One region of the Comamonas sp. JNW genome, then DNA from elsewhere that is predicted to be linked to it. Evidence: predicted binding sites of a transcription regulator. Region 1 holds the regulator's gene; each other region holds the start of a gene.

Region 1 (10,542 bases):
GCGGTGGATAGCGCAAGAGATACCTTGCGGGAGCAGCTGGCGCCCTTCAAGCAGCAGGCGCTGGAGGTGGTCGCTGCTGCGCGCTGACAGCACGCGTAGCTGGTGCAAGTGGGCAGCAGGGAGCGATGGCTGACAGCGCGGGGTGCCCAGCGCATGGGCCTTGCACCACCAAGGCCTGGCTTGTGCGGCAGGGGGCTGCTGCTGGCTGGGGCCGTGCTGTACCGTCGTTGCACCTGTCTTGCATGTTGCCCAGACTATCTCAGCGTTGTTCTGGAAACCCTCCGGTAGGCTGTTGCCTGGCTGCTCACCCTTAGCCGGCCGCACCTAGCCGGCCGCACCTAGCCGGCCGCACCTAGCGGCAATCGGGTCTGCCTGCGGCAAGATGCCGCGCCGGGGACGCTGAGCCCCATGCGCAAACCTTCGGCTAGTCTGGCCCTGTTTGCGGCGTTCAACGCATGCTGGGGGCCAGACTTGATCCCCGCCCTGGGCGGCGGCTTAGACCGCGTGCAGATGTTCCAGCCGCTCCAGGCGCTCGAGCTCGGCACAGATATCGGCCATGCTGCCCGACATGGCCCAGCGCATACCTTTTTGGCGGTGCAGGCTGGCCGGTTGGGCCCAGTACATCTTGATGGGCGCATCATTGGCGGCCTGGGCGCTGCAGCGCTGCACCGACAGGAAGGGGCGGGTGTGGGACTGCGCAGCTGCTGAGAGGCGACGGCGCGCAGCGGGTTTGCGCGGCAGGCGGATGCGGTCGATGGGGCGCTGCACTGGTGCACCATCGGCAGGCGAGTCAACGCGGGGCGTGTCCATGCAGGAGGTATCCGCGCCTGACGTATCCACGCTGGACTGAGCTACCGGGCCATCGAGCAAGCTCAGCTGCTGGGCGGCGCCGCGCTGTACAGCGGCAGAGGACGCGGTGGCAAAGCAGTGCACCTGGGCGGCCAGTTGGCCGTCATTGGCGGCGCCATGGCCGGGGCGGCGGCGGTTGCTGCGCACAATGGCACGCTGGATGGACTGGAACCAGGGCAGGCCGGCGACGAGGGAAAAAGGCGCAAGCGCGCGCAATGCATCTGCTACAAGCATAGGAGACTCCTTGGTATACGGGTAACAGCAGGATTGCGCAGGGCGAGCGCATCCCCCAGGGCTGTGGGCCAAGAGCCCACAACGCCCGCTACCTGGGGTTGCGCAGAAAAGGGAGGGCCGAGGGGGCCGCTAGGCCTAGTTCAGCATCGTGTTGCGGATCAGGCCCACGGCAATGCCTTCGATCTCAAAGGGCTCGCCGGGCTGCACGATGATGGGCAGGTAATCCGGGTTTTCGGCCAGCAGTTCAATGCCGTCCTTGGTGCGCTGGAGGCGCTTGACGGTGACATCATCGCCCAGGCGCGCCACGATGATCTGGCCGTTGCGGGCCTCGCGCGTGGCTTTGACGGCCAGCAGATCGCCATCGATGATGCCGACATCGCGCATCGACATGCCGCGCACCTTGAGCAGGTAATCGGGCTGCTGCTGGAACAGGCCGCCCTCCACGGTATAGGTTTGGTCGACATGCTCTTGCGCCAGGATGGGCGAGCCGGCCGAGACGCGGCCAATCAGCGGCAGGGCCAGCTGGGCGAGCTCTTGCACCACACGGCCCAGGCCGGCCGTGGCATTGGACACGCCTGCCAGCGGCGACGAAAAGCGCGTGCCACGTGCGGCGTTGATAGAGCGCACGGTATCGCTTTGCAGGCGAATCCCCCGGGAGGTGCCGCTGACCAGCTCGATCACGCCCTTGCGGGCCAGCGCCTTGAGATGGTCTTCTGCCGAATTGGCCGATTTGAAGCCCAGTTTGCTGGCAATCTCGGCGCGCGTTGGCGGGGCGCCGGTGCGCGAAATGGCGGTCTGGATCAGGTCCAGAATTTCTTGTTGGCGCGCGGTCAGTTTGGGATGGTCTCGCATAAGATCTCCGTGTGATCTGCGGTGCCGGGCAGAAGCAAAGCCACTGTGCATCCCAACACCTGTATATCAATCCAGTACCTGTATTTTTAACCAGTTTTTTGCAGGAGGCAAGCCTTGCAGCCAAAAATTTTGATCATCGGCACCGGCGGCACCATTGCCGGCATGGCTGATGACGCCGAGAAACCCGGCCAATACCGCGCGGCCCAGCTGTCCATCGCGGCCTTGCTGGCGGGCGTGAGCGGTATTGAGACTGCGGCGGCAGGCCCGCTGGATGCGGTGCAGATAGCGCAAATTGATAGCAAGGACATGAATGACGAGGTCTGGCATGCGCTGCTCAAGCGCTGCGATGCGGCCATGCACGATGAGACCGTGCGTGCTGTTGTTATCACCCACGGAACCGATACGCTCGAAGAGACTGCCTGGTTCCTGCATTGCGTTTTAGGGCGCCTGGCCAAGCCCGTGGTGCTGACCTGTGCCATGCGCCCGGCCAATGCCTTGATGCCCGATGGCCCGCAGAACCTGAAGGACGCCGTGGCCGCCGCTGCGGCGTTGGCTGCGGATGGCCAGCCGCTGCTGCGCGAGGTCGTGGCCGTGACGGGCGGCGGCGAGCTGCACAGCGCGCGCTGGCTGCAAAAGGTGCATCCGCACCGTTTGCTGGCCTTTTCATCGGGCGAGCAGGGGCCCCTGGGCTGGGTGGATGGCGTGACCGTGCGCCTGCGCCAGGGCTATGCCTCGCCGGCACCAGGCGCAGCGGATGGCTACACCGGCAGCCAGTGGCTGGCCGCCTTGCCTGCCCCCGCCAGCCAGCCCTGGCCCTGGGTGGAGATCGTGACCAGCCATGCCGGTATGCGCCCCGGGCTGGTGGACGCCCTGCACGCCCAGGGCATCGACGGTCTGGTGGTGGCAACCACCGGCAATGGCACCGTGCATGAGCTGCTTCTGGAGGCGATAGCGCGCGCACGCCAGCAAGGTCTGCCGGTATGGCGCAGCAGCCGCTGCAGCGATGGTGTGATCAGCGATGCGGTGTTGCCTGGAGTGGCCGATTTGGAAAAGGACTTGGCGGTGGCCTTGACGCCCTACAAATGCCGGGTCAGCTTGCAACTGGCGCTGGCGCAGGTCCAAGCCAAGGCCTAAAGCAGCCGCCGCATGCCGGTCTGCTGATGGCATGAGCAGGCATTAAAAAAGCCACTGTCGCAAGACAGTGGCTGTGCGGATAAGTCTGTGCGACTTATCAGGCCTGCAGCGCGGCAATGGCGCGCTGCGTGATCTCTTCGACCGAGCCCATGCCACTGATGGCGCGGTACTTGGGGGCGGCGGCCGGGTCTTGGGCGGCCCAGCTGCTGTAGTAGTCCACCAAGGGGCGGGTCTGGTTGCTGTACACATCCAGGCGCTTCTTGACGGTTTCTTCCTTGTCGTCTTCGCGCTGCACCAGGGGCTCGCCGGTCACATCGTCCAGGCCTTCGGTCTTGGGCGGGTTGAACTTGACGTGGTAGGTACGGCCGGAAGCGGGGTGGCTGCGGCGGCCGCTCATGCGCTCGATGATGGCCTCAAACGGCACATCGATCTCCAGCACATAGTCGAGCTTGACACCGGCGGCCTTCATCGCGTCGGCCTGGGGGATGGTTCGGGGGAAGCCGTCAAACAGGAAGCCATTGGCGCAGTCGGCCTGGGCGATACGTTCCTTGACCAGATTGATGATCAGATCGTCACTGACCAGCTGGCCGGCGTCCATCACGGCCTTGGCTTGCAAGCCCAGCGGCGTGCCAGCCTTGACGGCAGCACGCAGCATGTCGCCGGTGGAAATCTGGGGAATACCGTATTTTTGGCAGATGAAGGCAGCTTGCGTACCTTTGCCGGCGCCGGGTGCTCCCAAAAGAATTAATTTCATGACGGTCCTTGGAGAATAAAAAACTTGCACGGCAAAAGCGGGCACTAAAGCCCGCTTTTACACAAAAAAACTGGGCTTGAGCATATCACGCATCAGGGGATTGTCAGCGAACTGGCACCAATACCGTGTCTCGGCTGCGCGAGACAGGCATGCTGCGCCTTTTAGCTTACGGTGCGCTTGCATCGGAGGCCGTCGCGGTGCAGGGCAGGCACGCGGGTTACATCACCGCGCCCAGCAGCTGGCGCACGCGCACCAGGTCTTCGGGCGTATCGACGCCCGAGCCAGGGATCTGCCGCGTCACATGCACGGCGATGCGGTGGCCATGCCAGATCGCGCGCAGCTGCTCGAGCATCTCGATTTGCTCGGTCGGGGCCTGGCTGAGCGTAGGGAAAGTATGCAAAAACTGGGCGCGGTAGCTGTAGATGCCCATATGGTGCAGCGGCGCAAAACCGGGCGTGCCGGTGGTGCCGGGGTTCTTCCACCAGGCCATATTCACAAAATCACGGCCCCAGGGGATGGGCGCACGGCTGAAATAGCTGGCCAGGCCCTGTGCATCGAGCACCACCTTGACGACATTGGGGCTGAGCAGCGACTCCAGATCAGCAATCGGGTGCGCGACCGTGCCCATGCTGGCCTCGGGCCGGTCGCTGAGCAGCGCCGCGACCGCATCGATCAGCGCCGGCGCGATCAAGGGCTCGTCGCCTTGCACATTGACCACGATGTCATCGCCGCCCAATTGCAGCACATTGCAGGCCTCGGCCAGGCGGTCGCTGCCACTGGGGTGCTTGGGCGAGGTCATCACCGCTTGCACACCATGCTTTTTGCAGGCGTCGATGATGCGCTCGTCATCTGCAGCCACCACCACGCGCTGGGCGGCGCTCTCCTGCGCGCGTTTGGCCACGCGCACCACCATGGGCAGGCCGGCGATATCGACCAGGGGCTTGTTGGGCAGGCGCGAGGAGGCCATGCGCGAAGGAATCAAGACAGTAAACGGCGCGGGTGCGGATGCCATGGTGCTAAAGGAGAGGAGAGTGAAGCCAACTTAAATTGTAGCGAGGAGGGTGGCCCGCGAGGTGCGGCCGGCTAGGTGCGGCCGGCCAGGCGCTGCCAGCGAGGTGTAGCCGACTAGGTGCGGCCGGCCAGGTGCGCCCAGCTAGTCGCCGCCGGCCAGGCCCGACAGCCACAAGCCACCTACCCAGGCAGTCGCCGCTGCTGCGGCGCCCGCGCTCAGGGTGCAGGCTTGACAGGCGTATTGGTCTCGTTGCTGCCAAACAGAATGGCCTCGATGGGGCGCAGTTTCTTGGCGTCGATCACCTCGCGCAGCTTGGGCAGGACGGCGACCAGGCCGTCGTAGCCCTGGGCTTTTTCCAGTTGCAGCTGCAGCCGAAAGCCTTTGAGCCCCAGGCCGCTGACCAATTGGCTGGCAGCGGCATAGGCCTTGATATAGCGCTCGCTGGGGTTGCTGATGGCAGCAGTTGCATTGCTGGCTGCGGTCTGCGCGGCAACTGGGGCGGCTGCAGCAGCGGGTGGCGGCGTGGTCGCAGGGTCGGTCAGGTTGTCAATGATGGCACTGGCGCTGGCGGGCAATTGGCCTGCGTCGCTGGGGCGCAAAAGCTCCAGCAGGCCTTGCTGCAGCAGCTGCTTGATGTCTTCGAGCACCTGCAACTGCCCGCCCGCCGAGGGCGCCAGCGCCATCACCTGTTCAATGCTTTTTTGCCCATCAAACATGATGAAGGCCGGTCGCATGCGGTGCGGCAACGAGGGATCGCGGGCGCGCAGCGCCTCCATGCCTTTGTCGGTTTTCTTGAGAATCAGGGTATGCATGGCAATGTGCTGAAAAAATGGATGCAATCCACAAGGCCTGCCCGGAGGCGCTGTGCCTAAAATTTCAGCAAATTGTGTCTTTTTTTTACAAAACCGCTATTGGGGTTTGCCTGTGCGGACGGCCATGCCGGCCCCGGTGGGGCCGCAACTTCATCAAACCTTAATCTGCCGCAGCTAAAGCGTCGATTTCTTCGTCGCTGAGCGGGCGCGCTTCGCCTTCGAGCATGATGGGCATGCCATCGCGCACCGGGTAGGCCAGGCGCGCGCTGCGCGAGACCAGTTCCTGGCGCTCGCGGTCATAGCGCAGGGGGCCTTTGGTGACGGGGCAAACCAGCAGTTCGAGCAGTTTCGGGTCCATAGCAGCAATCAGTCTTTCTTAACAGGGGGCGATGCGGGCTGGTGCTGGCGCAGCAGTGCATCGGCATGCTGGCCAAAGGCCGGGTCGATGGCGACCTCCAGCGGCACAGCCAGTGCATGGGGGGCAATGCGCCAGAGCTTGTGCGCATCCTTTTCGGTGCACAGCAGCACGGGTGCATCGGGTGCGCCTATTGTAGGTGCGCTGGTCGCGGCGATTCCGAGGCTTGCCAGCCAGGCCGGGTCGTCCAGCGGGGCATGGTCGGGCAGTGCATCGCTGCGGGCCAGCTGCAGGCCCTGGGCTTGCAGCATCGCAAAAAACTCCTGCGGATAGGCAATGGCGGCCAGCGCATGCACTGGTCGGCCGCGCAGATCGGCAAGCGCATGGTGGCGGCCATCCTGGCCAACGGCATAGCAGGCCAGGCTGCGCTGCAGCGGCCAGGCCGCTGCACCAGTGGCTGCCAGCTGCTGGGGCGCTGGGCCGGCGTAGAGCGCAATGTCCAGCCGCCTGGGCCAGGGCTCGCGCAGTGGCCCGGCCGGCAGTTGCCAGCCATTGCCAATGCCTTGGGCGTTGAAGACGGCAATCTCCACATCGCGGGCCAGTGCCAGGTGCTGCAGGCCATCGTCGCAGACCAGCACATCTACATCGGGGTGCGCCTGCAGGGCCGCATGGGCGGCCGTGGCCCGCAGCGCAGCCACATACACCGGCACGCCACTGCGCTGGGCGATCAGCAAGGGCTCATCGCCCACCAGGCGCGGGTTGCTGCCGGGGGTGACGGCTATCGCGTTGGGATTTTTGCTGTTGTCGCGCCCATAGCCGCGCGAGATAACCGCTGGCCGCCAGCCCTGGGCCTGCAAGGCCTGCACCAGGTGCAGGGTCACAGGCGTCTTGCCCGCGCCCCCGGCGATCACATTGCCCACCACCACCACGGGCACCGGCGCGCGGTAGGCCTTGCACAGACCGGTGCGGTAGAGGGCGCGGCGCAGCCCGCCCAGCGCCGCATAGCACCAGGACAGCGGCAGCAGCGCGATGGCCAGCAGGCCTTTGCGCTGCCAGGCATCGGTGATGCGTGCCGAGCGGGGGCGCGTGGCACTGGGGGGCGCGGCAGGCGTGGATGGAGGGGGAGGCGGGACGGTCATGCAGGCTGCATGCTAGCACTGCCCAGGCGCAGTGCCTGGGGTTTAGCGTGCCGCCGTCTGGGTGGCAAAGGTGATCTGCTGCAGGCCAACGCGGCGGGCGGCTTCCATCACCGAGACCACCGACTGGTGCGGCGCCAGCGCATCGGCGCTGATGATGATCACGCTGTCCTTGCCAGCGGTGGCGGCATTGCGCAGTGCTTCGGCCATATCGGCCACGGTCTTGCCTTCCAGCGCGACCTTGCCCACGGCATAGCGCCCATCGGAAGCGACGGAGACGATGATCTCTTTGGGCCGGTCGCGCAATTGCTCGGCATTGGCGGTCGGCAAGGTCAGCTGCAGCTCGGTGAATTTGCTGTAGGTGGTCGAGAGCATCAGGAAGATGAGCACGACCAGCAGCACATCAATGAACGGGATCAGGTTGATCTCGGGCTCTGTCGTGGTGCGGGGGCGAAAGTTCATGCTGGCTCCTGCCCGGCGATCAGCTGCGGCGCAGCTTGTTCAGGTGGCGCAGAAACTGCTCGGCTGACAGCTCCAGGGTGAGCAGATAGCCATCGACCCGGCTGCGGAAGTAGCGCCAGAAAATGAGGGCCGGGATGGCCACCATCAGGCCAAAAGCGGTGTTGTACAGCGCAATCGAGATACCGTGGGCCAGCATGCTGGGGTTGTTGCCGCCACCGCTTTGCGAGCCGAAGATCTCGATCATGCCGATCACCGTGCCCAAGAGGCCCAGCAATGGCGCGGCCGATGCGATGGTGGCGAGGGCGGTGAGGTACTTTTCGAGCTTTTGGGCTTCGCGGCGGCCGGTGCTCTCCAGCGTGGCGCGCAGGTCGGCCTCCGAGATGCGGGGCTCCAAGGTGATGGTGCGCAGTCCGCTGGCCAGCACCTCGCCCAGCGACGAGTTCTGGCCGAGCTGGTTCACCACTTCGGCGCTGGGCACCCCATTGGCTGAGACGGACATGGCTTCCTGCAGCAGGTTGGCTGGGGCGACTTTGTCCGCTTTCAAAGCCACAAAGCGCTCAACGATCAATGCCAGGGCCAGGATGGAGCAGGCAATCAAGGGCCAGATGGGCCAGCCTGCTGCTTGGATGATGGAAAACAAGATTCTCTCTCCGCTCTTTCTTTTTTCAGCGGCCATTATGGCCCAAGGCCACTGCCGGTCCGCCTAAAATCGGCGCTGGCGCTGCGTCCAACCCACAGTCCCAGAATGCCGGAAAGGCCCAGTCATCCACAAAAAATGTGGATAACTTTGTGGGTAATGTGTCATCAGCCGGAAAAATTGCCCAATTTACGGGGTTTTTCTTAGATTGCTTAAAAAATAAGCTGATAAAAATATTGAAAAATCAAAAGCTTGTACGTAGGTTCAATATTTTGTGCTACAGAGTATGACGTATGCATGACGCTGTCACAGAGCCGCTTTCTTGTGGACTACTGCGTGTTGGAGGTGTGGGAAAAGCCGGCTTTTGAGCCTTCCCTGGCCTCTATGTCGTTGCTGTGACGGGAAAAAATGCCGCTGCCAGTGGTTGCGTTGGCAGCTAATTGGCAGCCCCTTCGATAGCGGAATGGCAGCACCTGACGGTGGATGGCCAGCCCGCTGGATCCCTGGCGCAAGTACCAGCCGCTACCATGTCTGCTGCATGCCGCGTTGCGGCGCAACCAACACTCACCTCTCCTGATTTCTGCCGAGCCGAGCCTGCCGCCAAGCCGGCCATTTTTATGGACACCACACACTACCCGCCCACTGCCGCTGCCAACGCCGCCCCCAGCCCCCGCATCTGGGAGGTGGGCGCGCTGTGCCGGGCGGTGGCCGATGCGCTGGCGGCGCGCTTCAACCCGGTGGAGGTGCGCGGGGAGCTCAGCGGTTTTTCGCGCGCGGCCAGCGGCCACTGCTACTTCAACCTCAAGGATGCCAACGGCCAGGTGCGCTGCGCGATGTTTCGCCGCTCCGCGCAGGCGCTGGACTTCAACCCGCGCGACGGCGAGCTGGTCGAGGTGGTGGGAAAGCTGGGGGTGTATGAGCAGCGCGGCGATCTCCAGCTGATTGTGGAAGGCATGCGCCGTGCCGGGCAGGGGGCGTTGTTCGAGCAGTTCCTGCGCCTCAAGGCGCAACTGGAGTCCGAGGGCCTGTTTGACAGCGAGCGCAAGCGGCAACTGCCGCTGATGCCGCGCGGCATCGGCATCGTCACCTCGCTGGGCGCGGCGGCGCTGCACGATGTGGTGACCGCTTTGCGCCGCCGCGTGCCGCAGCTGCCGGTGGTGCTGGTGCCAGCGCTGGTGCAGGGCGCGCAGGCGGCGCCATCGATGGTGGCGGCGCTGCAAAAGCTCTACCGCCTGGCCGAGGCCCAGATCGCCTATGACGCCCGCCTGAGTATTGACGCGCCGGCGGTGCCCATCGACACCATCTTGCTGGTGCGCGGCGGTGGCTCGCTGGAGGACCTCTGGGCCTTCAACGACGAGCAACTGGCCCGCACCGTAGTGCAAAGCCCGGTGCCGCTGGTGAGTGGCGTGGGGCATGAGACCGACTTCACGATCGCCGATTTCTGCGCCGATCTGCGCGCGCCCACGCCCACGGCCGCTGCCGAGCTGGTCTGCCAGCCGCGCGATGTCTGGCTGGGCGCGCTGCAACTGGCGGAGCAGCGCCTGGTCGATGGTGTCGAGCGCCATCTGGACCGCCAGCAGCAGCGCCTGGACATGGCGGCGCGCCAGATCGGCAGGCCGTCATCCTTGGTGCACGGCCAGCAGCAGATGCTGGACCGGCTTGGCCGCCGCCTGCAAAGCGCTGCACAAAGCCAGTTGCATGGCCAGGACAAGCGCGTGCAGCACCTGGCCAGCGTATTCCCCTCTGGCGCGGCGCGCCATCTGGAGCGCAGTGAGCAGCGCCTGGCGCAATTGCATGCGCGGCTGGAGCTGCTCAACCCGCGCCAGGTGCTGTCGCGGGGCTATGCCTTGCTGACCGACATGCAAGGCCAGGTAGTGAGTTCGGTAACGCAGGCGACACCGGGCAAGGCCCTGCATGCCGAGCTGGCCGATGGCAGTGTCGATGTGGTGGCGACCCAGCGCTTGCTGGTCTAGCGCTGCGCCAAGGTGCCACTGCGCAGGCCTGGGGGCGGACGCGCGCTTGCGCCACTGCGGCTGCCAGGCCGCGTGATGGCAATTGGCGGCGCTTTCTGACGCCGTGCTGCCTGGCTTGCATGCTATCGTCGTCATAGTAAATGGGCTGAACCCGTATTCATCAACGGGTCGATTTTCCTTTTTACAATCGACGACTGAGGCTGCGGGCTGGCCGGTGTTTGCCAACACCGCCTGGCCCGGCTTTGAAACCATACCAACCACGAGGAAACCACGATGGAACGCACTCTGCCACCACTGCCCTATGCGATTGATGCCCTGGCCCCTGCCTACAG
Region 2 (10,542 bases), on a different contig from region 1:
GCGGCCTTGACCATGTGGAAGTAGCCAAAGATATTGGTGCGAAAGGTCTCGTCGAGGCGCTCGGTGTTCAGGTCCTCAATGTCGGCCGCATGCTGCTGGAACGCAGCATTGTTGACCAGCACATTGAGCGCGCCAAATTTTTTCAGCACCTGCTTGACGGCCTTGTCGCAAAACTGCGGGTCCTGCACATTGCCGGAGATTGCCAGGCTCTGCTGGCCCTCGTCCTCGATCAGGCGGCAGGTTTCTTTCGCATCATCGTGCTCATTGAGGTAGAGGATCGCCACATTCGCGCCCTCGCGGGCAAACAGCACGGCCACCGCCCGGCCAATGCCCGAGTCGCCGCCGGTGATGACCGCCGTCTTGCCCTCGAGCTTGCCGCTGCCCCGGTAGTTGTCTGCCAGGTAGAGCGGTTGCAGATCGAGCGCTTTCTCATGCCCGGGCTTGGCCAGCTTTTTGCCAGGCATCGGCGGTGTGGGTACCTCGTGGCCGGGGCCGGGTGCGGTCTTTTTACGGGTTTTATCGTCCTTGCTGCTCTTGGCTTTTTTGGACGCCTTGGCCCGAGCGTCATTTTGGCTTTGCGCATGCTGGATGCGCTGCTGTGCAGCCACCACTTCCTCGACCGAGCGCTTTTCTGCCGCAGGCTTCTTGCTGGCGCTCTTTTTGGACTTGCTGGTGGATGGGCTCATGCTGAAACTCCTTGGATCTTGAACTCTAAAAGAATGAAACGACATACCGCAGCGGCACACCGCTGCTACATCAATCTCGACCGCCCTACATGCGCTTACCCGCTGACAAGCTTGTCCGACATACGGCCGTCGCAGCGCGCAGTACAAACAAGGCAGAAAGGAGGCCGCCATGCCAACCCCTACTACGCCCCCTCAACCGCCGGTGGCGCCACCGCCGCCGGATCTGCCCAAGCCCGAGCCCATTGATCCGCCGGACAGCACCTTGCCGATCGAGGAACCTGGGCATGAACCACCGGTGAAAGATCCGGAACCCGTCTAAACGGGCAATGCAACAGGCCAGTACACCACCCGGTGGCTGGCCTGTTTTACATCCTCAGTTTTTCTTGGCAGCGGCATTGCGCTTGCGGGTAGCCGCCGCCTTTTTGGCCGATGCGGAGCGCGCTTCGGGGCTGCGGCTGGCTGCGGCTTTTCTGGCCGCTGCCGAGCGCGCGGCTGCGAGCTGCGACCCCGGCCCTGTGGCCTTGCCCCGGCCCGATCCGGAGCGCTTGCCGCCGCCGGTAGCCTTGTTCACCGTGGCCCAGGCGCGTGCAGCGGCTTCGTCTTCCGACACGCCTTTTTTCTCGTAGCTTTTCTCGATATGGCGGGCCATGCGTTTTTGCTTATCGGTATAAGCGGATTTATCTCCTTGGGGCATCACAAATCTCCTTGGGTGCTGCGTTGAGGCGGGGTGGCTCAGGGTGGATGGGGGTTACTGCGATGGATCACCATCGGCAGGCGGGCCGCCACCACCGGGCTGGGGCTTCTTGGGGGTGGTGGGGACTGGCTTTTGCGCTTGTGGTGTAGCCAGCGCAAGGTTTGCAGGGGGCAGATGGCGCATGGGGGTTCTCCGAGGGCTGAGTCAATGCTTTCAGCCTAGCCCTGGCGCAATGCGCTGCCTGTCAGAAAAACGCTTTGCTGCCGCTTGTTCCGCTTTACACAGGGCGTAACGGCGATGCGCGTACCTTTGCGCGCTCCCCAGGCCTACACAGCGCAGCCATAGCGCTTGCAACACTGGGCTTTTGCATGCGCTGCCTATGCCGCAGCAGGAGAACGACCATGCCCCAGCCCTACGACCCCAGCCAATCGCATACCCAGCCCCCTATCCCGGGCCAGCCCCAGCCGGCGCCTGGTGAGCCGGGCACGTATGAGCCCAGCCCTTTGCATCCCTACCCGGGCAACCCGCAGCATCCCTACCCAAGCGAGCCGGTGCACCCCTACCCAGGCAACCCCGAGCACCCCTACCCCGGCACGCAGCCAGAGCCCGCGCCCGATACGACGACTGGTCAATCGGTGTGAGTGGATGCAGCGTTTAGAGCGCCTGCGGTCTTATTTCTGCGTTGCCTGCAGGAGATCCAGCCGGCGCTGCACCTGCTCGGCAAGCGCCGTATCGCCCAGCTCCCGCGCTAGGCGCTGCTGGTTGATCAGCCAGGCCATCACGGCACGGCGCCAGCCCTGGGCCGAAGCGGTGTCCACCGCCTGGGTGACGACCGCCATCGGCACCGGCCCGCGCACCGCCAACACCCCGGCAGCGACCAGGCGCGAGAGCGGGTCCTCTATCGCCGCCAGCGCAGCGGCAGCCTGCGCAGGCGCCAGCGGCGCCACCGCCTGCTGGGCCTTGGGCAGCAGCGCCACATCCCCGGCAGCCAGCTGGCCCTTCAGATAGCGCGCATAGGCCTGTTCGGCATCGGCGGCATCCTGGGCCACGGCCTCAAAGCCTGTGCAAGGGGCGGCATCCAAGGCAGCCACCTGCGCAGCGCAGCGCGCCAGCTCCAAACGGGCCAGCAAGTCGGGCCGGGCCGTGCGGCTTACCTCATCGCGTGCACGCCGCCATTCGGCATCGGCCACCCGGCTGTTGCCCGACAGGTAGGCATCGGTCGCGCGCTCGGCAGCGCCTTGTTCGTTGATCGCCCAGTCGGGCGCCTTCTTGCCGCTGGCGCAGCCGCCCAGCACAGCGGCAGCCAGCAGTGCGGCGGCCAGGCGGGTGGTGATGGCAATAGCTGCGCTCATGGCAGTCGCACCTCGGCATCCTTTTTGGCAAACGGCCATTTGCGGTTCAGCTCGGTCAGCATGCCTTCCACCTTGCGCAGATTGGCCTCTACATCGGCACGCAAATCACCCAGCTGGTTGGTGGCGTCCTTGGCATTGGCGCCCACGGCCTGGGCCTCCACCAGCACCGCATCCACCTTCTTCAGGCTGCCGCGCACATCGCCGAGCACGGCATTGAGCTGCTGCACCGTGGCGCGCACTTCGGGCATCACGCCATCGGCCCCAAACACCTGCTTGTCGGCATTCTTGGCCAGGCCGTCCAGCCGCGCCAGCAGCTGGTTGGTGCGGTCCAGGGTCTGCGATATCTTGCGTGCCTCGGCATCCCCACCCATGACCACGCCCAGCGCGCCGCTGGGGCCGTTGAGCTTGGTGCTCAGGACACGCAGCTGCTCCAGGGTGCCGCCCAAGGCCGAGCCAGCGGAGGTCATCATGTTCAGGTTCTCCAGCAGCTGGCGGGCATTGCTCATCAGCTGGGGTAGCTCGGCCGTCGCATCGCCCGACAGCACCGCGCGCACAGCGCCGTCCTCCAGCTGCGGGTCGTCCAGAATGCCCGAGTAGGCCTTGATCGTCGTGCCGCCCACCAGGCCCTTGACCAAGGTGAACACGCTGCTGCTACGCAGCCAGTGTGCATCTTTCTCGGGCACATCCACATGGATGCGCACCGTGCCATCGGGCGCCAGCTCGATCTTGCTGACCTTGCCGATCGCAAAGCCGGAGAAGGTCATGTCCAGCCCAATGGAGACGCCTTCGGAGTCATCGGCCGTCAGGATCAGCGACTGCTTGGGCTCAAACACGCCGCGCGCATACATCAGGTAGAAGGCCGAGCCCAGGATCAGCAGCAAGGTAAACAGCAGCAATGCCCCGGCCTTGCGCTCCAGGTGCGGCACCGGCGCCAGGCCGTCTACCGCCACACCATCGACCACGGCCATACGCCGCGCAGAGGCGGCAGAAGACGGCGGCGCGGGGCGGTCGGCAGAGTCGTGGGGTTCTGGTATTTGCATGTACCGCGATCTTACCCGGCTGGCTGCCCGCTTCAAAACAAAGCTGCAATGGGTTGTTTTGAAAGGCAGACACTCACTTTCCAGCCCAGTCGCCCGCTGCTTGCCCGTCGCTTGTTACACATCGCAGCCGCGCAAGCTCTTATACTGTACATATATACAGTTATTTGCCATGCCTAAACTCGATGCCCTGTCCCTGCCGCCCACGGTGGCCGCCCAGCTCTGGCGCGGCGACCACCTGGTGCGCGCGCCGATGGCGGGCATCCCCACTGGGTGGGATGCGCTGGATGCCGAGCTGCCTGGCAAAGGCTGGCCCAGCCAGGGCCTGACGGAGGTGCTGCAGCCCCAGGCGGGCACCTTGGAATGGCGCCTGACCGGCATGGCCCTGCAGCAGTGCCCAGCGCACAAACCTGTCATCGCACTGGGCCCGCCGCTGCCGCCCCATGCCAGCGGGCTGGCGCAAAGCGGCCTGGCGCCTGGGCAGCTGGTCTGGATCCACGGCAGCCGCCCGCAAGACCAGCTCTGGGCGCTGGAGCAGCTGCTCCGGGCCAATGCCGCAGCCGCCCTGCTGGCCTGGCTGCCCCAGGTGCAGCCCGAGCAGATACGCCGCCTGCAGATCAGCGCCCAGCAGTTTGAAGGCCTGGTGTTTGTGTTCCGGCCCGAGAGCAGCCGGCACCAGGCCTCGGCGGCGCCACTGCGCCTCTTGGTGCGCAGCAGCCAGCCCTGGTCGCTGCAGCTGGAGCTGCTCAAACGCCGGGGCCCTGTGCACGAGGGCACGCTGGAGCTGCCCGCCGTGCCGCCCAGCCTGCAAGCCGTGCTGCCCGCGCGCCTGTGGCCCGGCACCGTGCCGCAGCCAGCCACCCTTCCTTCCACCACCTCGACCCGAGCCATCCTCTTGCCAGACCATGACAGCGATCTGGGCCGCCCTGCTGCCCCAACTCCCCCACCCCGCCGCCAGCGCGCGCCCCAGTCCAGCCTGCAGCACTGAGGCCACCCCAGCCGCGCCCGCCACGCCCACGGCCCAGATGCAAGGCCTGGCACTGTGGGCGCAGCAGTTCACGCCGCGCCTGGCCTGCGTGCCCTCGGACAGTGTGTTTGGCGATGCCCTGGTGCTGGAGCTCTCGGCCAGCGAACGCCTGTTTGGCGGCCGCCAGCAACTGGCCCGGCGCCTGTTGCGCGAGAGCCGGCAGCTGGGCGTGCAGGCCATCAGCTGGGCCCCCACCAGCCTGGCGGCCATTGCGCTGGCGCGCTGCAGCATCCGCCACGGCATGGGCCAGCCGCTGCCCCAGGTGCTGGCGCCCCTGCCCTTGCAGGCCATCGATGCAGTGGCCCGCCATGCCGAGCTGCTGAGCCAGCTGGGCTGCCAGAGCCTGGGCGCCGTGCATGCGCTGCCCCGGGGCGCGCTGGCCCGGCGCATGGATACGGACATCCTGAAAGCCCTTGACCAGGCCCATGGCCTGCTGCCCGACCGCTACCCCTGGATCCAGTTGCCCGCCCGCTTTGATGCCCGGCTGGAGCTGCCCATGCGCATCGACCAGGCCGATGCGCTGATGCACGGCGCGCGCCAGCTGCTGCTGCAGCTGTGCGGCTGGCTGGCGGCGCAGCGGGCGGGCGTACGCAGCTTTCGGCTGTGCTGGTGCCATGATGCGATGCGCTCCCGCCATGTAGGCGATGGCGGCGAGCTGACCATCCACACCGCCAGCACCACGCGCGATCTGCAGCACCTGTGCCGCCTGCTGCAAGAGCACCTGGCCCATGTGCAGCTGCAAGCCCCTGTCGGCGAGCTGCGCCTGCATGCCGATGCCCCCGAAGCGTTGCAAGAGCGCAGTGCCAGCCTGCTGCCCGACAAAACCGCCGATGGCGAAAGCCTGGAGCAGGTGCTCGAACGCATCACCGCCCGCCTGGGCGAAGACCAGGTGCAGCGCCCGCTGCTGCGGCCCGACCACCGCCCCGAGTGGCAGGTGCAGTGGCTGCCCGCGCAGCCAGCCGGCAAGGCCAAGGCCGCCCCGCCCGCTGCACAGCCCCATTCACGGCTGCATGCACCGCTGCATGTGCCGCCCCTTGCGCAGCCCAGCTTCTTGCTGCCCACCCCCCTGCAACTGCTGCAGGACAGCCAGAGCCGGCCGCTCTACCACGGCCCCTTGCAGCTGCTGCTGGGCCCGCAGCGCATCGAAGGCGGCTGGTGGCACCGCAGCCCTGGTTTTTTGCCGGCGGCCGACTCGGATGGCGACACCCACATCGATGAGGCGGCCCCCGGCAGCGATCACAGCGATCACCGCAAAGATCCGCCCCAACCCGCCCCCATCACCCAAACCGCCCACACCGCGCTGCGTGATTACTGGGTCGCCCACAGCCCGCATGCCGGCTTGCTGTGGATCTTCCACACCCGCTTGTCCGCCAACAGCGGCGCCTGGTTTCTGCATGGCCGCTTTGCCTGAGCAGCGCCGCACCCGTCTAGAGCCATGGCCACGCGTCCCAAACTCTCCATCCCCCACTACGCCGAGCTGTGGTGCCTGAGCAATTTCAGCTTTCTGCGCGGCGCCAGCCACCCGCATGAGCTGGTCGAGCGCGCCCAGGCCCAGGGCTACCGCGCGCTGGCCCTGACCGATGAATGCTCGCTCGCCGGCATCGTGCGTGCCCATGTCGCAGCGCGTGACTGCGGGCTGCCGCTGATCGTCGGCGCGCAGTTTGAGGTGCAGCCCAGCGATGCGGCCGCGCCCGCCTTCACCCTGGTGGCACTGGCCTGCAACCTGCATGGCTATGGCAACCTCTGCGCCCTCATCACCCAGCTGCGGCGCAAATCGCCCAAGGGCAGCTATGCGCTGGCGCAATCAGCCATCCACCCGCGCGCGCTGCAAGACTGCCTGCTGCTGCTGGCCCCCAGCCGCCAGGCCAGCCCAGTGCAGATCCAGGCCCAGGCCACCTGGCTGCAGCAGCACTTTGCCGGCCGCTGCTGGCTGGCCGTGCAGCTCGATCGCAGCCTGGGCGACGAGGCCTGGCTGGCGCAGATGCGCGCGGCGGGCAGCAGCAGTGGCGTGCCGCTGGTGGCCGCTGGCAATGTGCACATGCATGTGCGCTCGCGCAAGCCCATGCAGGATGTGCTGACCGCCATCCGCCTGCGCCGCCCGCTGACCGACTGCGGCTACGCGCTGCAGCCCAATGCCGAGCAGCACCTGCGCAGCCGGCTGCGGCTGGCGCAGATGTACCCGCCCGATCTGCTAGGCGCCACCCTGGACATTGCCGCGCGTTGCCAGTTCTCGCTGACCGAGCTGCGCTACCAGTACCCCGACGAGGTGGTGCCGCCCCAGCTCACACCAGCGGCCTATCTGCGCCAGCTCAGCTACGAAGGGGCGGCCCGCCGCTGGCCGCAAGGCACGCCGCCGCAGGTGCAGGCCACCTTGGAAAAAGAGCTGGCCCTTATCTCCGAGCTGCAGTACGAGCACTACTTTTTGACCGTCTACGACATCGTGCGCTTTGCCCGCAGCAAGGACATCCTCTGCCAGGGCCGGGGCTCGGCCGCCAACTCGGCGGTCTGCTTTTGCCTGGGCATCACCGAGGTCGATCCGGACAAGACCCGGGTGCTGTTCGAGCGCTTTATCAGCAAGGAGCGCAACGAGCCGCCCGATATCGATGTCGACTTCGAGCATGCCCGGCGCGAAGAGGTCATCCAGTACCTGTACAAGAAATACGGCCTGCACCGCGCAGGCCTCACTGCCGTCGTCATCCGCTACCGGCGCAAATCCGCGATCCGCGATGTGGCCAAGGCGCTGGGCTTTGCGCCGCCCAGCATCGATCTGCTGGCACGTGACCATTCGCGCTGGGACGACGAGTTGCTGCGGGCCGAAGCGCTGGCCCAGTGCGGCCTGCAGGCGGGTGACCTGGCCGTGCGCCAGCTGCAGGAGCTGGTCGAGACCCTGCGCGATTTTCCGCGCCACCTGTCCCAGCATGTGGGCGGCTTTGTGCTCACCCGGGGCCCGCTCTCGCGCATCGTGCCGATCGAGCGCGCCAGCATGGAGAACCGCACCGTCATCCAGTGGGACAAGGACGACCTCGATGCCGTCGGCCTGCTCAAGGTCGATGTGCTGGCGCTGGGCATGCTCACCGCGCTGCAAAAAATGCTGCGCCTGGTGGGCGCACGCCAGGGCCGCAGCTTTGCGCTGGGTGATATCCCGCACGACGACAAACCCACCTACGACATGATCTGCGCGGCCGACACGATCGGCGTCTTCCAGATCGAAAGCCGCGCCCAGATGAGCATGCTGCCGCGCCTGCGGCCCAGGGAGTTCTACGACCTGGTGATCGAGGTCGCGCTGGTGCGGCCCGGCCCCATCCAGGGCGGCATGGTCCACCCCTATCTGCGCCGCCGCCAGGGGCTGGAAGAAATCCAGTACGAAAGCGAGCTGTTGCGCCCGGCGCTGGAGCGCACCCTGGGCGTGCCCATCTTCCAGGAGCAGGTGATGCAGATCGCCATCGATGCGGCCGGCTTCAGCGCCGGCGAGGCCGACCAGCTGCGCCGCTCGATGGCGGCCTGGCGCCGCACCGGCAACCTGCAAAAGTACTATGACAAGATCATCAACGGCATGACCGGCAATGGCTACTCGCAGGCCTTTGCCGAATCGATCTTTCAGCAGATCCAGGGCTTTTCGGAATACGGTTTTCCGGAGAGCCATGCCGCCAGCTTTGCGATCCTGGTGTACTTCAGCGCCTGGATCAAATGCCACTACCCGGCCGAGTTTCTGGTGGCCATGATCAACAGCCAGCCGCTGGGCTTTTACAGCAACAGCCAGCTGATCCAGGACGCCCAGCGCCATGGCGTGCAGGTACTGCCCGTCGATGTGATGCACAGCGCCATGGACTGCAGCACCGAAGCGGCCAGCGGCCCCCACCCCGCCGTGCGCCTGGGCCTGCGCCTGGTCAAGCAGCTGCAGCAGACACAAGTCGAGCGCCTGCTGCAGGCCCGCAGCGCCGCCCCCTTCGACAGCGCCCAGGACCTGGCCCGCCGCGCCCAGCTGGACGCCCCGGCGATGAAGTACCTGGCCGCCGCCGATGCCCTGGCCAGCCTTGAAGGCCACCGCCGCAACCAGCTCTGGCACGCCTCCGCACCGCTGCACCACAGCCGCCTGCTGCGCGCAGCCCCCATCGACGAGGAAGAGCTGCAACTGCCCGCCGCCAGTGAGCAGGAAGACATCCACTGGGACTATGCCGCGCTGGGCCTGAGCCTGCGCCGCCACCCCATGGCCTTGCTGCGCGAACGCCTGCAGCGCCACCGCTTCCAAACCCAGGCCGAGCTGCGCGAAGCGCGCGACGGCAGCTGGGTGCGCGCCTGCGGCATCGTCACCCTGCGCCAGCAACCACCCACTGCCAAGGGCGTCGTCTTTATCACCCTGGAGGACGAAACCGGCAACCTGCAAGTCATCTGCTGGCCCCATCTGCGCAGCGCCCAGCGCGATGCCCTGCTGCACGCCCAGTTCCTGGCCGTGCAAGGCCGCTGGCAGCGCAGCGGCGAGGTCGGCAACCTGATCGCGCACCAGTTGCGGGATGTCTCGGACTGGTATGACAGCCTGCGGATTCGGAGCCGGGATTTTCGGTGAGGGGGACTGGCCCTGACCAAGGGCAGTCCAAAGATAGGCTGATTTCGTCAACCTAACCAGGGGCAGTCCAACCAACAGCACAAGAGTGTCTAGCAAAGCCTGGGCGATTCACGGATTGGTAGCACCACGTCAATCCATGCCGAGCGATATCAGGTGCCGATGCGGCTGCAGCGGATGAAGTGAACACGGGCGCTCGTCATCGCAGAACTCCGCTGCTGCCCGCTTGGCATCAGCGGCCCAAGGCCGTCTCATGCAGGTACTGCCAGCGCACGGCCCCATCGGCGCAATCAACAATCGCCGTGGCCCAGCGCACCATGGCTGTGCCGTTCAGATGGTGGGTCTCCTGGTAGCGCAGCGCCACGCTGCTAGCGGCTTGCCAGACGCTGCTCACCTCACTGATCTCAATGCGCAGCCCGGGCCGACCGGCAGCGGCCTGCTGGAGCATGGCAGCCACCTGCGGCAGCTGCACCACGGCACCAGCAGTGGTGACCATGCTGAAGCCTTCCGCAAATACGGGCATCAGCTGGTCAATGGCGGCCCGCGCCATGCCCGGCGCGCCGGCAAAAATGGTTTGGATCAGTTCGTGCACGTCGTAGACACTGCGCTCGGCAGCCTGGGTGTAGGGATTATTCATGGTGGGTTTTTTCTGCAGGCAAGCTGCGTAGTGGAAGAAGGGGAAGCAATCCCAGCAAGGCGGCGATCGCAAATGTGAGGTGATAGGCCTGGGGCGCAGACCAGCGCTGGGCAAGCAGATTGAAAAGCATCAGCAGCAGCGCCGCGCCCACGCTGAAGGCCATTTGGCGGTTGATGTTCCACAGCACACTGGCCTTGTGGGTTTGGGCGCCGTCAAAATCCATCAGCGCCGTGGTCTGCGCGGTGTTGGCGCCCATCCCGCCGCCTGTGCCCATCAGCGCATAGGCCAGGATGAGGATCGGCAGATCCTGTGTGGAATCCACCGCCGCCAGCGCCGCAATGCCCAGGCTGTGCAGCAGCATCGAAAGCACAAACAGCCGCCCAGCCCCCACCCGGTTGTACAGGCGCCCGCACAGCACCATGGCCACCAGCGCCCCTGCGGCATACACCACCATGAAGCGCCCCGTCTGCGCCGCTCCCATATGGAGCAGGTCTTGCAGATAAAAGATATTGAGCAGGTTCACGCCGGTAAAAATGCCGGGGATGGCG
Region 3 (10,542 bases), on a different contig from region 1:
CCAGTCGGGCTGGTTTGTCGTGGGACTGCTCACGCAGTCGCTGATCGTGCACATGATCCGCACCATGCGCATTCCGTTTATCCAAAGCCGCGCTGCCTGGCCGGTGGGCCTGATGACCCTGGTGGTGGTCGCCATCGGCATCTACCTGCCCATGGGTGCGCTGGCCCCTTATTTCAAGCTCGAGCCCCTGCCTGGCCTGTACTTTGTGTTCCTCGTTGCCGTGTTGCTGGCCTATATGGGTCTTACGCAAGTCATGAAAAAGTGGTACATCCGTCGCTACGGCTGGCAATAAACAGCGTTAAAAATAATCATTTACAGAGGAGGGCGCCATGCTCGAAGCGCTGAACTACACACAACTCAATTCGCTGATCAACACGGCCATCAGCCTGGTCACGGCCTTTGTGCTGGGCACCGTCATTGGCCTGGAGCGCCAGTACCGCCAACGCACGGCCGGGCTGCGCACCAATGTGCTGGTCGCCGTTGGGGCGGCCATCTTTGTCGACAGCGCCAACACCATTGCCGGGCCGGATGGCGCGGTGCGTGTGATGGCCTATGTGGTCTCGGGCATCGGCTTTCTGGGCGCCGGTGTCATCATGCGCGAAGAGGGAAATGTGCGCGGTCTGAACACGGCTGCGACACTGTGGGGATCAGCCGCAGTGGGCGCTGCGGCAGGCGCCGATCTGATCGTGCAGGCGGCCTTGGGCACCGTGCTGGTGCTGGCGGCCAATACCTTGCTGCGGCCGCTGGTCAACGCCATCAACCGCAAGCCGCTGGATGTGGCCTCCGCCGAAATGACCAATGCCGTGTTTGTCGTGGCCGAGCGCCTGCACCAGCGGCTGGCGCTGGCCATGCTGCAGGATGTGCTCGAGCGCGGCGGCTACCCGCCTGGCGACATCGACATCCAGCCCTTTGGCGAGGCCGAGGTCGTCATCGAAGCGACCTTGGCCGCGCAATCGGTGGAGGGTGACGAGCTCGATGCGATGGTGCAGCAGCTGGCGGCCAAGCCGGGCGTGCGCCAGGCGTTCTGGAGCCCCAGCACGCGGGATTGAATCGTGGCTTTAGCCTTCAAAGGCAAAGCCGACGCCATAGATCGAGCGGATGCAGTCCGCGTCATCGCCCATGACGGTGCGCAGCTTCTTGCGCAGGTTCTTGATATGGCTGTCGATCGCGCGGTCGCTCACCTCCAGCGCATCGGCATAGGCCAGGTCCAGCAGTTGGCTGCGCGGGTAGATCTTGCCGGGGTGGCGCTGCAGGATGTGCAGCAATGCAAACTCGCGCCGCGTCAGGCCCAGGTCCTGGCCGCGCCAGCTGGCCTGGCTGGTGGTCTCGTCCAGCTGCCAGTCGCTGGCGGCCAGGCTGGCTGCCGCACCAGGGGCGGGCGGCGCATGGCGGCGCAAGATCACCTTGACGCGGGCAATCAGCTCGCGCGGTGAAAATGGCTTGCAGATGTAGTCGTCGGCGCCCATCTCCAGGCCCACCAGGCGGTCCACTTCTTCGACCTTGGCAGTCAGGCAGATGACGGGGCAGATCTGGCGGGCGCGGCATTCGCGCAGAATGCTCAGGCCATCGGTGCCGGGCAGCATCAGGTCAAGAATGGCCAGCTGCGGCGGGCGTGCGCGCAGCGCCGCCATGGCCTGGCTGCCATCGGCAAAATGCTCGACCTCGAAGCCGGCATGGTGCAGGTAGTCGATGACCACCGAGGCAATATCGGCCTCGTCTTCGGCGTACAAAATGCGGGGTTTGGCAGTGTTCATGCAACAGGGTGTATCAAGGGCAGGATCAAGGTAAGGCGCAGCCCGCCCAAGGACGAGATGGAGGCCTGCAATTGTCCTCCATGGGCTTGCACAATGCTTTTGCAAATCGCTAGCCCCAGGCCCGAGCCGCCGCTGGCGCGGCTGCGCGAAGTCTCTACGCGGTAAAAGCGTTCAAAAATGCGGGGCAGCTCTGCAGGCGGCACGGAGGGGCTGCTGTCATCGAGGTGCAGCTCCAGCCAGCGCTGGCCCGACTCGGGCGCGGGCCCGTGCAAGCTGGCGCTGATGCTCAGCCGCCCGGGGGCATCGGTGTAGCGCAGGCTGTTTTCCAGAATATTGCTCAGCACCTGATGCAGCTGCTGGGCATTGCCCTGCACCCAGGCGGGCGGCAGCGCATGCAGCAGCTCTTGCGCCGTGGGCAGTGCGATGCCGGCCTGGCCAAAGCGGATCTGCACGGCTTCCACGGCCTCGATGGTCAGCGCCCGCATATCGAGCGGGCGGGCCGTGGCGGGCAGGTGGGCGGTCAGCTGCAGCGCGGGGGCGGCCTCGGGCGCGTGCACGACCAGGGCCGTGGGAATGGTGGCGCGCATGTCGCTGACCAGCTGGGTCAAGCGCAGAATCTGGCGGTGCAGGCGCGCAGCGGTTTGCGAATCAAAGCTGCGGATGCCGTCTTGCACTGCCTCGATCTCGGCCCGCACTGCGGCCAGCGGCGTGCGCAGCTCATGGGCCACCTGGGTCAGCCATTCATGCTGCTGGGCCTGGGCCTGGGATAGCTGCTCGGCCATGTGGTTGTAGCGGTCGGCCAGCTCCACCAGCTCGTCGTGGCCTGCGACTGCAATGCGGTAGTCGAGCTGGCCGCTGGCAAAGGCCTTGGCGCCTTCGCTCAATGCCTCGATGGGGCGAATCCAGCGCCGGCTCAGCCACCAGGACAGGGCCCCGGCCAGCAGCAGGCCCAGCAGACCGGTGATGGCCAGGAACACCAGGTGCTCCTTCAAAAAGGCACTGTCGATCTGGTTTTTCAGGTCTTCGGGCTGGTTCAGCGTCAAGGTGCCGATCAGCATATGCTGGCTGTCGAACAGCGGGTTTTTGGCGCTGCCTGGTGTGGGCGGCACACCGGCCAGCAGCTTGCCCTGGTTGTCGAGCAGGCCCAAACGCTGGGAGAGGGGGTGGCGTTCAATGGGGCGCAATTGCTGGGTCAGCATGGGGCCAATCGTGGCGCGGCGCGGCGCCTCGCTCTCCGCCGGGGGCGAAACGGGCACGGCCGCCTGGCTGCCAAAGCGGGTCAGCGCATTCCAGCGCTCCGACGTCAGCGAGACCCAGTGCGGATCCTTGGCATACTCGCGCCGCAGCTGGCTCTCCAGGTACTCCAGCCGGCCCAGCTCGATCTGCGCCACATAGCCGCCCAGACCGCGCTGCAGGCTCCAGTACGAAAAGCCGAAAAACCCCAGCAGCAGGCCCAGCAGCAGCAGCACCATGGCCAGCAGCACCCGCGTTTGCAGACGGGTAAAGCGAAACAGCTGAAGTCGGGGTGTGGTCACAGAGGGCGGGTGGGGCAATGGCGGTGTGGGCACAAACGGCAAAACGGGCAGACGCAATGCCTGCCCGGCTATTCTCTTACACAGTGCGTGGGTGTGTAAAAGGGTTGCTTGATCAGGACGTCATCACCGGCCCTTAGGGCCCGATGGAGGCGCCGCGCTGCGCCACCAGCTGCTTGCCGACCATGCGGCAGGTGGCTTTGGCTGTTTTTCCGTTGTCCAGTGTCAGTTGCACGGCTTCGCCGGCCTTCTTGCCCTGGCAGGCCTCAATGGCTTGCTTGGACGGCGCGGGCTTGGCGGGGCTGGCCGCGTAAGCCTGGGCGGTGGCGATCCAGAGGGCTGCAGTCACGGCGGTGCTGCACAGCAGACGGTGGCGAAGTGGTTGAGAACTCATGGCATTCCTTTGTAAAAAGAGGCTCTGCGGCCAGGCCGCGATCTGGTGTGGGACAGAAAGAAGCGGGTGAAACAGAGAAACTGGAGTGTGTTTACGCCTCTCCGCAGAGCCCATGACTGAACTATAGGAGCCAAATGTGGAGGAAGTTGGGCCAGCTTTGTGGCAGGTGTGACAAAGCGAAAACCGCATGCCTATTGGCTTGGCGCAGGAGCGGGCGCCATTGCGTGCGCCGCAAAGTTATGCAAAGCGGGCCGGGGCTCAGGCCAGCAGCGCAGCCGGGATGGGCGCCCCGTCCAGCGGGCGGCGTGCCGCAATCCGCTGCACCACCCGGTCCGGGTTGCGCAGCAGCCCTGCCTCATAGGCGATGACAGACCAGCTGGCACAGACTTGCAGCAGCTCGCCGGGCTGCAGCAGGAAGTCGGGCCGGGAAGGCTTGCCATAGGCGGCATTGCCTTGGGCAAAGGTCTCGTACAGCAGCAGCCCGCCGGGCGCCACACTGGCCAGAATGTGCGGCCATAGCGGGCGCCACAGATAGTGGGTGACGACCACCGCGTCGAACGCCCGGCCTTCCAGCGGCCAGGCCCCGTTTTCGACATCGGCCAGCAGCCATTCTCCCGCCGTGTCCGCCTGCAGCGACTGCAGCGCCGCGCCATCGCGGTCAACGCCGGTTACCCGCAAGCCCTGGGCCTGCAGGTAGCGGGCATGGCGGCCCTGGCCGCAGGCCAGGTCCAGCACCTGGGCGCCTGCAGGTATCAGTGGCGCAAAGCGGGTGATCCAGGGCGAGGGGGCGTGGCTATGGGGCATGCGCTAGAAACAGGCCCAGACATGGTCAGCCATCTGCACCATGAATTCCGATTGCGCGTAGAGCATGAACACCAGCGCCAGCAGCACCGCCACCAGTAGCCAGATGGCGGCGCGCTGCCAGCCGCGCAGCGGCGCGGCGCCAGCAGTGGGGGCGGTGGGTGGTGCAGGCTGTTGCATGAAAGTTCGGTTATCAGGCCGCCAGCGGCAGCCGCTGCACGGGCTCTTCCTTGACCGGCAGATTGACCAGGCCGGCGAATACGCCCAGGCCAATGGCCACATACCAAACCACATCATAGCTGCCGGTGCGGTCATAGAGGTAGCCGCCCAACCAGATGCCCAGGAAGCTGCCGATCTGGTGGCTGAAGAACACAAATCCGCTGAGCATGGACAGGTGCTGCACGCCAAAGATCTGCGCGATGGCGCCGTTGGTGAGCGGCACGGTGGACAGCCACAAAAAGCCCATCACTGCGGCAAAGACATAGACCGACCAGGGCGACAAGGGCACCAGCAGGAAAACCACGATGGCGATGGCGCGGATGAAATAAATGCCCGAGAGCAGGTAGCGCTTGGCCATGCGCTGGCCGAGCGACCCGGCCAGGTAGGTGCCAAAGATGTTAAAGAGGCCGATCAGCGCCAGCGAATAGCTGGCCACATGCGGCGGCAGGCCGAAGTCCTTCAGGTAGCTGGGCATGTGCACGCCGATGAACATCACCTGGAAGCCGCAGACAAAGTAGCCTGCGGTCAGCAGCAAAAAGCTGGGGTTGCGAAAGGCCTCTGCCACAGCCTGGGCAATGGTTTGCTGCGCGCCACCGGCAGCACTGTGCTTGAGCGCGTGGAAATTGGGCTCGCGCAGCGCAATGGCCAGCGGCACGATGGTGAGCACCAGGATTGCGCAGACCAGCAGCGCGTTCTGCCAGCCCAGGCTGGCGATCAGCTGGCCCTCGACCGGCACCATGAAGAACTGGCCAAAGGAGCCCGCGGCCGCGGCCACCCCCATGGCCCAGGAGCGTTTCTCGGCTGGCAACTGGCGCCCGATGACGCCATAGATCACCGCATAGGTGGTGCCCGTTTGCGCCATGCCGATCAAAAGGCCGGCGGTGAGCGCAAACATCAGCGTATTGGGCGCCCAGGCCATGCCGGCCAGGCCCAGCGCGTACAGCAGCGCGCCGCAGACCAGCACCTTGCTGGCGCCAAAGCGGTCGGCCAGCATGCCGGTAAAGATGCCGATCAGGCCCCAGCTGAGGTTTTGCACCGCCAGCGCCAAGGCGAAGGACTCACGCGTCCAGCCCATCTCCTGGGTGATCGGCTGCAGCCAGAGGCCAAAACCGTGGCGGATGCCCATGGACAGGGTCACTACGGCGCCGCCACACAGCAGCACGCGGGCCATGGACAATCGTTGTGCGTTGTTTTGCATAGTCAGGGGATGTGTCTCGTTATTTAAGAACGTGATTGCGGTCTCTACGCGCGGGGAGATCGTAAGCACGTTCTAGAAATTGTTACTCCAACGCCAAAAACCGGCTGTCGCCCGCATATTGCCCGGTGGCTGTCCAAGCCCATTGCAGGCTTTTGCGGCCAAGCGTCGTGAATCGTCAACAAGTTCCACCTGTTTATCTATACAGCTATTTACAATGGCAGCCGCTAGAATGGAAAGTTATGGCAAGCAAAAACACGTCTACCAGTGAATACGCAGAGGGCTCGATACGGGTTCTCAAGGGGCTTGAGCCGGTCAAGCAGCGCCCGGGCATGTATACCCGTACCGACAATCCGCTGCACATCATCCAGGAGGTGATCGACAACGCGGCCGACGAGGCCCTCGCCGGCTTTGGCAAGAAGATCCGCGTCTATCTGCACACCGATGGCTCCATCAGTGTCGAGGACGATGGCCGGGGCATTCCGTTTGGCATGCACCCCGAAGAGCATGCGCCGGTGGTGGAGCTGGTGTTCACCCGCCTGCACGCGGGCGGCAAGTTCGACAAGGGCCAGGGCGGCGCCTACAGCTTCTCGGGCGGTCTGCATGGCGTGGGTGTCTCGGTGACCAATGCCTTGGCTACCCGCATGGAGGTGACGGTGCACCGCGATGGCTCGGTCGCCACGATGGCCTTTGCCGGTGGCGATGTGGTCGAGCCGCTGCAGGTGCGCGCGATGGTCAGCGGGGACCGCAAGCAGGGCACGACGGTGCGCGTCTGGCCCGATGGCAAGTATTTCGAATCCAGCCACCTGCCGATGGGCGAGCTGGTACACCTGCTGCGCAGCAAGGCCGTGCTGATGCCCGGCGTGAGCGTGCAGCTGACGCAGGACAAGAGCCGCGAGACCCAGACCTGGCAGTACAAGGGTGGCCTCAAGGACTACCTGCTGCAGACCCTGCCGGTCGACCCGATCATCCCCGTGTTCGAGGGCGAGGGCTTTGCCGGCCGCAGCGATGACCATTTTGCCGAGGGCGAAGGGGCCTCCTGGTGTGTGGCCTTCACCGACGAAGGCCAGCCGGTGCGCGAGAGCTATGTCAACCTGATCCCGACCACGGCGGGCGGCACGCATGAAAGCGGGCTGCGTGATGGCCTGTTCCAGGCCGTGAAGAGCTTTATCGAGCTGCACTCGTTGCTGCCCAAGGGCGTCAAGCTGATGCCCGAGGATGTGTTTGCCCGTGCCAGCTATGTGCTCTCGGCCAAGGTGCTCGATCCCCAGTTCCAGGGCCAGATCAAGGAGCGCCTGAACTCGCGCGATGCCGTACGCCTGGTCTCGGGCATGGTGCGGCCAGCGCTGGAGCTGTGGCTCAACCAGAACGTCGAATACGGCAAGAAGCTCGCCGAGATCGCGATCAAGGCGGCGCAGACGCGCCAGCGCGCCGGCCAGAAGGTGGAAAAGCGCAAGGGCAGCGGCGTTGCCGTGTTGCCCGGCAAGCTGACCGATTGTGAAAGCCGCGACCTGGCCTATAACGAGGTGTTTCTGGTCGAGGGTGATTCGGCCGGAGGCAGCGCCAAGATGGGCCGCGACAAGGAAACCCAGGCCATCCTGCCGCTGCGCGGCAAGGTACTCAACACCTGGGAAGTGGACCGCGACCGCCTGTTTGCCAATACCGAAATCCACGATATCTCGGTAGCCATTGGCGTGGACCCGCATGGCCCCGATGACGAGGTGGACCTGAGCGGTCTGCGCTACGGCAAGATCTGCATCCTGAGCGATGCCGACGTGGACGGCTCGCACATCCAGGTGCTGCTGCTGACCCTGTTCTTCAAGCATTTCCCGCAGCTCATCGACAAGGGCCATGTCTGTGTGGCGCGGCCGCCGCTGTTTCGCGTCGATATTCCTGCCCGGGGCAAAAAGCCTGCGGCCAAGGTCTATGCGCTCGACGAGGCCGAGATGCATGCCATCTTCGACAAGGCCGCCAAGGATGGTGTGCCGCGCGAGAAATGCCAGGTCAGCCGCTTCAAGGGCCTGGGCGAGATGAATGCCGAGCAGCTGTGGGAAACCACGCTGAACCCGGACACCCGCCGCCTGCTGCCGGTGCGTCTGAGCCAGACCGATGTGCTGCAAACCCGTGAGGTCATGACCCAGCTGATGGGCAAGGGCGAGGCTGCGGCCCGCCGCGACCTGATGGAGCTGCACGGCCACGAGGTCGAAATTGATATCTGATGTCCTGCTGCCCACGCCGCTGAATAAACAATCGAACCCAAGCCAGCCGCGCGCAGCCGTGCCACAAGCAAAGAAAGCTGAACCCCTATGAGTGAAGAGAACGGTCAGGACCTGCTGTCCAACCCGGTGCCCGAGGACGGCGACAGCCTGGACCTGGGCAATTACGCGCAGCGCGCCTATCTGGAATATGCGCTGTCGGTGGTCAAGGGCCGCGCACTGCCAGACGTCTGCGATGGCTTGAAGCCCGTGCAGCGACGCATCCTGTTTGCGATGGAGCGCATGGGCCTGGGCTACAGCGGCCCCAACCGCGCGACGGCGGCCAAGCCGGTCAAAAGCGCCCGTGTCGTTGGTGATGTGCTGGGCCGCTTTCACCCGCATGGCGACCAATCGGCCTATGACGCGCTGGTGCGCATGGCCCAGGACTTTGCCCAGCGCTACCCGCTGATCGACGGCCAGGGCAACTTTGGCAGCCGCGATGGCGATGGCGCAGCGGCCATGCGTTATACCGAGGCGCGCCTGTCCAAGATCACCAGCCTGCTGCTCGACGAGATCGACATGGACACGGTGGACTTTGTGCCCAACTACGACGGCTCCACCCAGGAGCCCAGCCAGCTGCCGGCGCGCCTGCCGTTCTCGCTGCTCAACGGCGCCAGCGGCATTGCGGTGGGCCTGGCCACCGAAATCCCCAGCCACAACCTGCGCGAGGTGGCCGATGCCTGCGTGGCGCTGATCAAGAAGCCGGCGATGACCGACTTCGACCTGCAGCAGATCATCCCCGGCCCGGACTTCCCCGGTGGCGGCCAGATCATCAGCAGCGACAAGGACATTGCCGACGCCTACCGTACGGGGCGCGGCTCGATCAAGGTGCGTGCGCGCTGGACCATCGAAGAGCTGGCGCGTGGCCAGTGGCAGCTGGTCGTCAACGAGCTGCCGCCGGGCGTTTCCTCGCAAAAGGTACTCGAAGAGATCGAGGACCTGACCAACCCCAAGATCAAGACCGGCAAGAAGACCTTGACCCAGGAGCAAAGCCAGCTCAAGGCCACGGTGCTGTCATTGCTCGATGTGGTGCGCGACGAGTCGAGCAAGGATGCGGCCGTGCGCCTGGTGTTCGAGCCCAAGACCGGCAAGACGCCGCAGTCCGAGCTGATCACCTGCCTGCTGGCGCACACCAGCCTGGAGAGCTCCTCGTCGGTCAACCTGACGATGATCGGCATCGACGGCAAGCCCACGCAAAAGTCGCTGCGCCTGATGCTGGAAGAGTGGATCGAGTTCCGCCAGACGACGATCACGCGCCGCTCCGAGCACCGGCTCGCCAAGGTGCTCGACCGCATCCATATCCTGGAAGGCCGGCAGACCATTCTGCTCAATATCGACGAGGTGATCGCCATCATCCGCGCCAGCGACGAGCCCAAGGCCGCGCTGATGGCGCGCTTTGACCTGAGCGAGCGCCAGGCCGACGACATCCTGGAAATCCGCCTGCGCCAGCTCGCCCGCTTGGAAGCGATCAAGATCGAGCAGGAGCTGAGCGAGCTGCGCGCAGAGCAGGGCAAGCTCGAAGACATTCTGGCCAACCCCGCCTCGCTCAAGCGCCTGATGGTCAAGGAGATCGAAGCGGACGCCAAGCAGTTCGCCGATGCGCGCCGCACCTTGATCCAGGAAGAGAAAAAGGCGGTTGCCGAAGTCAAGGTGGTCGATGAGCCGGTCACCGTCGTCGTGTCGGAAAAAGGCTGGGTGCGCGCGCGTACCGGCCACGGCCATGCGGCCGACAGCTTCAGCTTCAAATCGGGTGACAGCCTCTATGGCACCTTTGAATGCCGCACGGTCGACCAGCTGCTGGTCTTTGGCAGCAACGGCCGGGTCTACTCGGTCGCCGTGGCCAACCTGCCCGGCGGCCGCGGTGATGGCCAGCCGGTGACCACCTTGATGGAGCTGGAAGCGGGCACCCAGATCCAGTACTACTTTGCCGGTCCGCTGTCGGCCCATTTGTTGCTGGCCAGCAGCGCGGGGTATGGCTTCACGGCCTTGGTGGAAAACATGGTCTCACGCCAAAAGGGCGGCAAGGCCTTTGTCAGCCTGGACGAGGGCGACACGCTCTGCGCCCCCTCGCATATCTCGGGCAGCAGCGGTAGCCAGCCGCTGGCCGATGCCAGCCACGTGGCCTGCGCCTCGGTGGGTGGCCGCATCCTCACCTTCGAGATCGGCGAGCTCAACCACATGGCCAAGGGCGGCAAGGGGCTCAAGCTCATTGACCTGGAAGACAAGGACCGCTTGGCCGGTGTGGCCGTCTACACGCGCAGCATCCGCATCGAAGGCTTGGGGCGCGGCGGCAAGGCCCGTGAGGAAACCCTTGAGATCCGCAGCCTCAACAACGCCAAGGCCGGACGCGCCAAAAAGGGCAAGCTCGCAGACCTGGGCTTCAAGCCCAGCG

What was found. Region 1 encodes LexA, which represses DNA repair genes until DNA is damaged. Its sites were predicted from a motif close to ACTGTATNNNNATACAGT; they were not measured.
Region 2: a site for LexA is predicted at 3,916-3,933, ahead of imuA (translesion DNA synthesis-associated protein ImuA). Genes of this name have one in related genera too.
Region 3: a site for LexA is predicted at 6,087-6,104, ahead of DCO45_RS18750 (DNA topoisomerase IV subunit B). Genes of this name have one in related genera too.

The regions. Positions count from the first base shown of each region.
Region 1 is NZ_QETI01000012.1:5,018-15,559, reverse strand. It holds gene DCO45_RS16695 (NAD(P)H-dependent oxidoreductase) at 1-87, shown strand, start outside; gene DCO45_RS16690 (hypothetical protein) at 496-1,083, opposite strand; gene lexA (transcriptional repressor LexA) at 1,219-1,935, opposite strand; gene DCO45_RS16680 (asparaginase) at 2,050-3,069, shown strand; gene adk (adenylate kinase) at 3,167-3,823, opposite strand; gene kdsB (3-deoxy-manno-octulosonate cytidylyltransferase) at 4,041-4,835, opposite strand; gene DCO45_RS16665 (hypothetical protein) at 5,051-5,647, opposite strand; gene DCO45_RS16660 (Trm112 family protein) at 5,808-6,005, opposite strand; gene lpxK (tetraacyldisaccharide 4'-kinase) at 6,014-7,141, opposite strand; gene DCO45_RS16650 (biopolymer transporter ExbD) at 7,184-7,600, opposite strand; gene DCO45_RS16645 (MotA/TolQ/ExbB proton channel family protein) at 7,620-8,240, opposite strand; gene xseA (exodeoxyribonuclease VII large subunit) at 8,855-10,210, shown strand; gene DCO45_RS16635 (Fe-Mn family superoxide dismutase) at 10,484-10,542, shown strand, end outside.
Region 2 is NZ_QETI01000006.1:158,456-168,997, reverse strand. It holds gene DCO45_RS11105 (SDR family oxidoreductase) at 1-686, opposite strand, end outside; gene DCO45_RS22945 (hypothetical protein) at 856-1,005, shown strand; gene DCO45_RS11100 (plasmid stabilization protein) at 1,060-1,380, opposite strand; gene DCO45_RS23360 (hypothetical protein) at 1,435-1,563, opposite strand; gene DCO45_RS11095 (hypothetical protein) at 1,782-2,021, shown strand; gene DCO45_RS11090 (hypothetical protein) at 2,052-2,732, opposite strand; gene DCO45_RS11085 (MlaD family protein) at 2,729-3,700, opposite strand; gene imuA (translesion DNA synthesis-associated protein ImuA) at 3,942-4,757, shown strand; gene DCO45_RS11075 (DNA polymerase Y family protein) at 4,675-6,207, shown strand; gene DCO45_RS11070 (error-prone DNA polymerase) at 6,232-9,360, shown strand; gene DCO45_RS11065 (DUF4440 domain-containing protein) at 9,590-9,994, opposite strand; gene DCO45_RS11060 (MFS transporter) at 9,987-10,542, opposite strand, start outside.
Region 3 is NZ_QETI01000015.1:26,193-36,734, forward strand. It holds gene mgtA (magnesium-translocating P-type ATPase) at 1-292, shown strand, start outside; gene DCO45_RS18720 (MgtC/SapB family protein) at 330-1,049, shown strand; gene DCO45_RS18725 (response regulator) at 1,059-1,754, opposite strand; gene DCO45_RS18730 (ATP-binding protein) at 1,751-3,289, opposite strand; gene DCO45_RS18735 (hypothetical protein) at 3,423-3,680, opposite strand; gene DCO45_RS18740 (class I SAM-dependent methyltransferase) at 3,939-4,484, opposite strand; gene DCO45_RS23045 (hypothetical protein) at 4,488-4,661, opposite strand; gene DCO45_RS18745 (MFS transporter) at 4,675-5,898, opposite strand; gene DCO45_RS18750 (DNA topoisomerase IV subunit B) at 6,138-8,114, shown strand; gene parC (DNA topoisomerase IV subunit A) at 8,202-10,542, shown strand, end outside.